Regions from separate parts of the Xenorhabdus aichiensis genome, predicted to be linked through region 1. Evidence: predicted binding sites of a transcription regulator. Region 1 holds the regulator's gene; each other region holds the start of a gene.

Region 1 (3,216 bases):
AATGCTAGCATGGATCTTAGAAGCCTGCGGTTATAAGCCGGGGTTCCTGATCGGCGGTGTGCCGGGCAATTTTGACGTTTCAGCACAAATCGGTGAAAGTCCATTTTTCGTGATTGAAGCGGATGAGTATGACTGCGCGTTTTTTGATAAGCGTTCAAAATTCGTGCATTACAGCCCCCGCACGCTAATCATGAATAACCTTGAATTTGATCATGCTGATATTTTTGAAAATCTAGCGGCCGTTCAAAAACAGTTCCACCATCTCGTCAGGGTTGTGCCGGGCAGTGGTAAGATTCTGGTACCCGATAATGACATTAACCTGAAACATGTGCTCGGAATGGGATGCTGGAGTGAGCTGGAACATATCGGGGAAACGGGCAACTGGCAAGCGAAGAAAGTCAGTCAGGATAGCAGCATCTACCAAGTGTTCCATCAAGGTGAACAGGTTGGCGAAGTGAACTGGTCATTGGTGGGTGAACACAACATGCACAATGGTTTGATCGCAATTGCGGCTGCCCATCATGTTGGTGTTCAGCCTGCGGATGCTTGTCAGGTACTGGGCGATTTTATCAATGCGCGCCGCCGTCTTGAATTGCGTGGTGAAGTGAATGGTATCTCTGTTTATGATGATTTTGCTCATCATCCCACTGCAATTTTGGCGACACTGGCAGCGTTGAGAAGTAAAGTTGGCGGTGTCGCTCGTATCCTAGCTGTGCTAGAACCGCGTTCAAATACCATGAAAATGGGCATGAGCAAAAATGATATTGCGCCTTCTCTGGGGCGTGCTGATGAAGTCTTCTTGTATCAGCCTGCCAATATTCCGTGGCAGGTTGCAGAAATTGCGGAACACTGCATCCAACCTGCTCGCTGGAGTGCGGATATTGATGCTTTGGTACGTGTGATTGTTGAGGCGGCACAACCGGGTGATTACATTCTTATCATGAGTAATGGTGGATTCGGTGGCATTCACGAGAAGTTGCTGACTGAGCTGGGTAAGAAAGTGCACGAGGCTTGATTGTCAAAATCGTCAGAGTGAGGGGATCGCATGAGTCGTGCGATCCTCTTTATCTATATTCCCAGGGTTCCGTTTGTCTGCTGCCGTGCTGCAACTTGAAATCTATTGGGTATATGTAGTTTGGCTATACGACAGGGTTAAAGTTCTTGATCAAAGAGATCGAGAATAGCCTCGTAGAGCTGCTTTGTTGTAAAGTCCTGTGCTGGTGTCGTAAAAATAGTGTCATCTCCCGCAATACTGCCAAGTATTCCTTCTGCTTTACCCAGGGAATCCAGCAGGCGTGCAATCAACTGTGCAGCGCCCGGACTGGTGCGAATAACCACAACACAATGATTATAATCGACATCCAAGACCAGATTTTTCAATGGGCTTGTGGCTGTGGGAACACCTAATTCTGCGGGTAAGCAGTAGACCATCTCCATTTTTGCATTACGGGTTCGGACTGCGCCAAATTTAGTCAGCATTCTGGAAACTTTAGATTGGTTAATGTTTTCAAAGCCCTCTTCCTGAAGTGCTGCGACAATTTCACCTTGAGAGCTGAATTTTTCTTCTTTCAATAAGGCTTTGAAAGCCTTGACCAAATCTTCCTGTTTCGAAGGAGCACGCATATTTCACCATCGTTGAATCCGTTATGAAGCTATTATTATGCGAAAGAGTGAATTTTTATTCAAGGAAGAGAAGAAAAAACTAAAATAATAAGCATAATTACATTATTTTCATTTCCCCAATATATCCTTATTAATCATCAGGATATTCATGCGTTTATTTTTTCCGCGTTTCCTTTCCCACATATTGAGTATGGTAAATATATTGTTAATTAAATGGTGTTGTTTGGTTTTGGAGATAAGAGTAAGGTAATCAACTAAGTTATTAATAATATAACAGGATTAATTCTCAAAAAAGTGTCCGTTATCTCATTAACAGATAAGCCTTTTGTCTAGAATAAAATAACTTTGGTGTTTCATCATCAAGCCATTAGGTAGATAATCTGTCTGTTAACAGATTGTTCTTAATACGTAGTGATCAGTGGGGCTGAGAGTCTATCCCATACATGCATTGAATGTGGGGAAATAGATTCAGGCTCTTAACCAGACAGGTTTAAGTTTTTTACAGCATTTATTTAAGGAGTATCAGGATGAAAGTTGCAGTTCTCGGTGCAGCCGGTGGTATTGGTCAGGCACTTGCCCTTCTACTCAAGACCCAACTTCCTTCAGGTTCAGAACTTTCCTTGTATGACATTGCTCCGGTGACTCCAGGTGTGGCAGCCGATCTTAGTCATATCCCAACGGAAGTCAAAGTCACTGGTTTTGCTGGTGAAGATGCAACCCCTGCATTGGTAGGCGCAGATGTTGTATTAATCTCTGCGGGTGTGGCGCGTAAACCAGGCATGGATCGTTCAGATCTGTTCAATATTAATGCGGGGATCATTCGTAATCTGGTTCAGCAGGCAGCTAAGGCTTGTCCAAAAGCATTAATCGGTATTATTACGAACCCTGTGAATACGACTGTGGCGATCGCGGCTGAGGTTCTGAAAAAAGAAGGCGTTTACGACAGAAACCGTCTGTTCGGTGTTACGACGCTGGATATCATCCGTTCCAATACTTTTGTTGCAGAACTGAAAGGTAAGAACTCTGAGGAGTTGGAAGTGCCTGTTATTGGTGGGCACTCTGGTGTGACTATCCTGCCATTGCTGTCACAAATTCAGGGCGTCAGCTTCACTGATGAAGAAGTTGAAGCGTTAACCAAACGTATTCAGAACGCAGGTACTGAAGTGGTTGAAGCGAAAGCAGGTGGCGGATCTGCCACTCTGTCTATGGGGCAGGCAGCGGCACGTCTGGGTCTTTCTTTGATCCGTGGCTTGCAGGGTGAAAGCAATGTCATCGAGTGCAGCTATGTAGAAGGTGATGGCAAATATGCCCGCTTCTTCGCTCAGCCTGTTCGCTTAGGTAAAAATGGTATCGAAGAACGTTTAGATATCGGCAAGCTTAGCGATTTTGAACAGAAGTCACTGGATAGCATGTTGGACGTTCTCAAAAAAGATATCGAATTAGGCGAGAAATTTATTAACGGTTAATTCATTTAATTCGTAATTTATTAATATACGAATTAAGTTAAATATATTAGATAACTGAAACCGCTAGCTCAGAAATAACTAGCGGTTTTTCTTTCAATAATTATATTGATAGCTAATTATTCTTTTT
Region 2 (3,216 bases), on a different contig from region 1:
TTATCATTTAGTATGTGCAAGTAGTAGACGGACGCGGGGTGGAGCAGCCTGGTAGCTCGTCGGGCTCATAACCCGAAGGTCGTCGGTTCAAATCCGGCCCCCGCAACCAATTCTGTACGATGTCATATCGGCAGGGTTTAGTACCAAAGAATATTATCATTTAGTATGTGCAAGTAGTAGACGGACGCGGGGTGGAGCAGCCTGGTAGCTCGTCGGGCTCATAACCCGAAGGTCGTCGGTTCAAATCCGGCCCCCGCAACCAACTTTTCTTTTGTATCTTTCACGATCTCACTTCCTTGTATTTCCCTCTTTTCCCCTTAATTTTTAATCCTGTTTGTTTTATTCGCACTGATTAAAGGCGGATATTTCACCGCCGTGCCAGCTCTACACCACTTTTAAAATAAGCCTTAATACCTGCAAAAATGGATTCTGCCACTTGCTGCTGGAATTTCGCCGTTTTCAATTTGCGTTCTTCTTCCAGATTACTGATAAATGCCGTTTCAACCAAAATGGACGGAATATCCGGTGCTTTCAATACTGCAAATCCCGCCTGATCGATACTATTTTTATGCAGTTTATTGACCTTGCCAATCCGTTTTAGCACTTCACTGCCAAATTTGAGGCTATCATTAATCGTCGCGGTTTGAACCAGATCCAACATAGTATGATCCAGATATTCATCACCACTTTTGCTAACTCCCCCAATCAAGTCAGCCTCATTCTGGGTCTGTGCCAGAAAACGGGCGGTATTGCTGGTTGCTCCCTTGGTTGATAACGCGAACACGGAAGATCCTCGTGCGGCTCGATTGGTAAAGGCATCCGCATGAATAGAAACAAATAAATCCGCCTGCATCTTGCGTGCTTTCGCGATCCTGACCTGCAATGGAATGAAAACATCCTCATTACGCGTCATGTAAACTTTCATGCCGGGCTCACGTTTGATCAGTGTTTGCAGGCGGCGGGCAATCTGTAACACCACATCTTTCTCACGGGTCTTATATTTCCCAATGGCACCTGAATCTTCACCGCCATGCCCCGGATCAAGCATAATAACAATCGGTCTGTTCCTGCCTGCCTGCCCCGGTTTTCTCTTTTCAGCAGGCAGATTCTTCTCCAAATCCCCGCTGTTGTATTCTTCCAACAGCGCTTGCAAGGGATCATCCTCCACATTTGCCGCCTTGCTCGGATAAAGATCTAACACCAGACGATGTTTGAATTTCGCAATAGGTGGCAGTGTAAAAATATGCGGGACAACTGGCTGCTTAATTTCAAACACCAGACGCACGGTTTTGGGATCGAATTGCCCGGCTCGTACCAATTTTAAATAGGGATCTCGCTGATGAATCTGCGACCCCATACCGCTCAGGGCACTATTAAGCTGAACACCCTGCAAGTCGATGACAATCCGGTTAGGGTTTGAAAGAGAAAATTGACGATATTTCAGTGAAATATTAGCCTCCAGTGTCACTCTGGTATAACTTGATGCAGGCCAGATACGAACAGCAATAATTTTTGACGTTGCTGCGTGCCCTATTGAGCTAATGCTCAACAACCACATAGCTGCTGCGCCTTTCAACAAATTGCGACGTGAAGGATTATGGTCTGAATGACTCATCGTTTATTCCATTTAAAAACAACCAAACGCGGTAATCTTGCCAAAAAAGACTGTCAGGCGGCAAACTCTAATTAATTAGCGAGTGGCTGTCATCAAAAAAAGCATTTTATGCTCTCTCAATTTATTAATATCAATATAAATAATATCGTTATTTTTATCCATGTTCCCTCTTGCCATTTTTGACAAAAAAGAATAAAAATACAAAAATTATGAATAAGAATTCATCAGGGGAGTTTCATGAAAGAAAGCTGTACTGAATTGGTTGAAGTTTTCCGGCATTCAGTTCCGTATATAAATGCACATCGAGGCAAAACCTTTGTCATTATGTTGGGCGGTGAGGCTATCGCTCACGAGAATTTTCCAAATATCGTTAATGACATCGGCCTACTGCATAATCTGGGCATCCGTTTGATCGTCGTGTATGGCGCTCGTCCCCAAATCGACCAAAAGCTTGCCGAATACCATAGTCAGCCGATTTATCACAAGCACACCAGAGTTACGGATGCCAAAACACTGGAGCTGGTCAAACAGTCCGCAGGCCTGCTACAGCTTGATATTACGGCCCGTCTTTCCATGAGCCTCAGCAATACACCATTGCAAGGTGCCAATATTAACGTTGTCAGCGGTAACTTTATTATCGCCCAGCCACTAGGTGTCGATGATGGCATTGATTACTGTCATAGTGGCAGGATCCGCCGCATTGACGAGGAAGCCATTAACCAGCAGTTGGATAACCATTCTATTGTATTAATTGGGCCCGTTGCCGTTTCCGTCACAGGTGAAAGTTTCAACCTGACTTCCGAAGAAATAGCCTCACAATTGGCGATTAAATTAAAAGCCGAAAAATTGATCGGGTTCTGCTCATCACAGGGCGTACTTGATGCAGAGGGGAATATCCTGTCGGAAATTGTTCCCAATGAGGGGCAAGCACGACTGAATGAGCTGGAAAGTGAGGGAGATTATTCTTCAGGTACCGTCCGCTTCTTGAGAGGAGCCATCAAAGCCTGCCGTCGTGGGGTTCGTCGCAGCCATTTGATCAGCTATCGGGAAAATGGCTCGCTGGTTCAGGAATTATTCTCCCGTGAAGGCAGTGGAACCCAGATAGTCATGGAGCGCTCCGAACAGATCCGTCGAGCCAATATCAATGATATTGGTGGCATTCTTGAGCTTATTCGTCCATTGGAACAGACAGGCATCTTGGTTCGCCGCTCACGAGAACAACTGGAAATGGAAATTGATAAGTTCACTCTGATAGAGCACGATAATGTAACAATCGCCTGCGCCGCGCTCTATTCTTACCCTGACGAAAAAATTGGTGAAATGGCCTGTGTTGCGGTTCATCCCAACTACCGGAACTCTTCCCGTGGCGAAGTATTACTGGATTCCATCGCCAGTCAGGCCAGACAGGCAGGGCTGGAAAAACTATTCGTACTCACGACCCGCAGTATCCACTGGTTTCAGGAAAAAGGCTTTGAACCTGCTGAAATCAATATGCTGCCAGTGGAAAAACAAGCGCTGTATAACTACCAGCGCTGTTCGAAAATCTTGATGTTAAATTTAGAGGTTCACTGACCTGACTGGCGCTTTCCCTGTGGCTTGAG
Region 3 (3,216 bases), on a different contig from region 1:
CCCTGTGTCCTCGTAAATCAGCGGAATATTTTGATCCGCTTACGTTTAGATGCTTAAGTGTTTACATGTCTATACGTTTAGATGTCTAAATAGAATGAGCGAAGCAATATGTTTAGTCAACAGCAAAGTGACTTATCCGAAATGAGGAATATTCAAAATGATCAGGAAAGAAATTCATGTTGGGCAGAGCAAGAGAAACGCCTGATTTAATTGGCCTGTGAACGGAGCTATGCGGATTATGAGTGATGCTGAGAGGAATTAATGAAGTTTTGTGCGATTTTTTTGCCGGAAAATAGCGAAAAACCCCGATGCACTTATCGAGGTTAAAACTTTTACTGGATATTCTCTCCCAATTGTAGAGTAAAAATAATCGTAAAGTTAATGGGCTTGCAGGCAAAAATGCTCAACCAGCTGTGAAATCAATTTTTTGGTCGGCTCAATAAATTCCATACCTAAAAATTCATCGGGCTGGTGTGCCTGTTCAATTGATCCTGGCCCCAAGACTAATGTCGGACACAATTCCTGAATAAAAGGCGCTTCCGTACAATAATTGACGGTTTCTGCTTTCGCTCCCAACAAATTTTCGATCACGCTAACCAATTTGTGATCGGTCGGGCATTGATAACCCGGAATGGGAGGGTGGAGAGGGGTAACGCTTAAACGTCCCGGCCAGCGCTGTTTCACCGGCTCTAGTGCTTTATGCAGTAATTCGTCCATATCCTGCAAGGTCAATCCGGGCAGCGGGCGAATATCCATATGCAGTTCACAGCAGGCGCAGATGCGGTTTGCGGCATCACCACCGTGAATATGGCCGAAATTCATAGTTGGATGAGGAATAACAAATGCTGGATTGTGATAGCGTTCCTGCAAGGTAGTGCGTAATTCCATCAGTTGCGTGATGGATTCGTGCATGAGTTCAAGTGCGTTGACACCGCGTGCGGGATCGCTGGAATGGCCGGATTTTCCCTCAATGCGGATAATATGAGCCAAGTGTCCTTTATGCGCATGGATAGGCTGTAACGATGTTGGTTCGCCAATAATGGCGAAATCAGGCCGAATGGCGGTATTGGCAGCAAAATAACGCGCACCTGCCATCGATGTTTCTTCATCTGCGGTGGCCAGAATGTAAAGAGGATGCGATAACTTGCTGGCATCAATATCTCGCAGTGCATCAATGATAAAAGCAAAGAAGCCTTTCATATCGGCGGTGCCAAGGCCATAAAATTTGTTATCCCGCTCGGTCAGTGTGAAGGGATCTTGTGTCCAGCGCCCTTCATCGAATGGCACCGTATCTGTATGACCACATAACAGTAAACCTCCAGAACCACTACCCAATGTTGCCAGCATATTGAACTTGCCACGGGTTTCAGGAACTGGCTGAATTTCAATGTTAAAACCAAGGTCTTTCAACCAGCCAGCCAGCAGGTTGATTAATATTTCATTGCTTTGGTCCAGTTCAGCATCGGTTGCGCTGATGGAAGGTGTGGCAATGAGCTGATGATATAATTTAATAAATGATGGTAATTTAATATTCACTGTTGACAGCCCTTACTCATGATAGTATCAATATTCATGCATTATAACTGAATATAAATGCAGTAATGTGATTGGGTTACTACTACAAGGTGAATAAGTCCCATGTTGAATACGCTGATAGTTGGTGCCAGTGGCTATACCGGAGCAGAGTTAGCAGCATATCTGCAACGTCATCTCCATGTCCATCTCTCTGGCTTAATGGTTTCGTCTCAAAGTTCAGATGCGGGGAAATGTTTTTCAGATCTCTACCCGCAGTACAAGGGCATTGTTGATTTACCTTTACAGCCGCTGACTGATGTGGCTGAAGCAGTGAATGGTATTGATGTCGTCTTCCTCGCCACTGCCCATGAAGTCAGCCATGATATTGTGCCGATATTTCTACAAGCAGGTTGTACCGTCTTCGATTTATCCGGAGCCTATCGCGTACAAAATACACAGTTTTATTCAAAATACTATGGGTTCGAGCATAAAAATACGGCTTGGCTCGATCAGGCAGTTTACGGGCTGGCGGAATGGCAGGCGGAAAAAATCAAGACTGCCCAGTTGATCGCAGTTCCCGGCTGTTATCCCACCGTCTCTCAGCTTTCATTGAAGCCTTTGCTGGAAAAAAATCTGCTGGATACTGAACAATGGCCCGTCATCAATGCTGTCAGTGGTGTCAGTGGAGCAGGGCGGAAAGCAACAATTAACAACAGTTTTTGTGAAGTCAGTTTGCAGCCTTACGGGGTTTTTAATCATCGTCATCAACCCGAGATCGCGGCACATTTAGGCACCGAAGTCATTTTTACCCCTCATCTGGGTAATTTCTCGCGCGGTATTCTCGCCACGATCACCTGCAAGTTGAAATCAGGCGTAACAGAAGAGCAAATTAGGGAAGTCTACCAGCAGGCGTATCATGATAAACCGTTGGTGCGTCTATACACGGAAGGTATGCCGGCATTGAAAGCCGTCGTGGGTTTGCCATTCTGCGATATTGGTTTTGCTGTTCAAGGACAGCATCTGATCATTGTCGGGGCTGAGGATAATTTGTTGAAAGGCGCGGCAGCACAAGCAGTACAGTGCATGAATATTCGTTTTGGGTTTGCAGAAACTCAGGCATTGCTTTAATTCCGGCAGACTTTAATACCGACAGAGGATAAATCCGATGGAGCCGTTAGTTATCAAATTGGGTGGTGTGTTGTTAGACAGCGAAGAAGCGCTGGCGCGGTTGTTTTCCACATTGCAGTCATATCGGAAGACGCATAAGCGCCCGTTAGTCATTGTACATGGCGGTGGCTGTTTGGTTGATGAACTGATGCAGAGATTGCAGCTACCGATTGTGAAGAAACAAGGCCTGCGGGTAACGCCAGCAGATCAGATTAATATCGTTACGGGGACATTGGCAGGAACTGCTAATAAGACACTGCTGGCTTGCGCGACAAAATACCGATTGCCGGCGATTGGATTGTGTCTGGGAGATGGTGGTGTGGTGCGAGTTTCCCCGTTTGATGAGGAATTCGGTCACACTGGAAAGGCTCATCCGGGTAAACCCGATCTCCTGAAAATTTTGCTGGATGTCGGTTACATGCCAATTATCAGCTCTATTGGCATCACCGAAGAGGGTGAGCTGATGAATGTGAATGCAGATCAGGCGGCAACCGCTATTGCGCAGGTGTTAAATGCGGATCTGGCTTTTCTGTC

What was found. The regulator ArgR, encoded in region 1, controls arginine synthesis, uptake and breakdown. The targets are predictions, from matches to a motif close to ANTGAATAAAAATACANT.
Region 2: argA (amino-acid N-acetyltransferase) is a predicted target of ArgR. The motif match lies at 1,803-1,820, and genes of this name have one in related genera.
Region 3: argC (N-acetyl-gamma-glutamyl-phosphate reductase) is a predicted target of ArgR. The motif match lies at 1,583-1,600, and genes of this name have one in related genera.

The regions. Positions count from the first base shown of each region.
Region 1 is NZ_JAQRFO010000006.1:32,612-35,827, reverse strand. It holds gene mpl (UDP-N-acetylmuramate:L-alanyl-gamma-D-glutamyl-meso-diaminopimelate ligase) at 1-1,015, shown strand, start outside; gene argR (transcriptional regulator ArgR) at 1,153-1,623, opposite strand; gene mdh (malate dehydrogenase) at 2,151-3,089, shown strand; gene PSI22_RS04500 (helix-turn-helix domain-containing protein) at 3,202-3,216, opposite strand, start outside.
Region 2 is NZ_JAQRFO010000052.1:3,638-6,853, forward strand. It holds tRNA gene PSI22_RS17720 (tRNA-Met) at 33-109, shown strand; tRNA gene PSI22_RS17725 (tRNA-Met) at 186-262, shown strand; gene amiC (N-acetylmuramoyl-L-alanine amidase AmiC) at 368-1,615, opposite strand; gene argA (amino-acid N-acetyltransferase) at 1,853-3,187, shown strand; gene recD (exodeoxyribonuclease V subunit alpha) at 3,181-3,216, opposite strand, start outside.
Region 3 is NZ_JAQRFO010000002.1:11,242-14,457, reverse strand. It holds gene argE (acetylornithine deacetylase) at 379-1,536, opposite strand; gene argC (N-acetyl-gamma-glutamyl-phosphate reductase) at 1,639-2,643, shown strand; gene argB (acetylglutamate kinase) at 2,681-3,216, shown strand, end outside.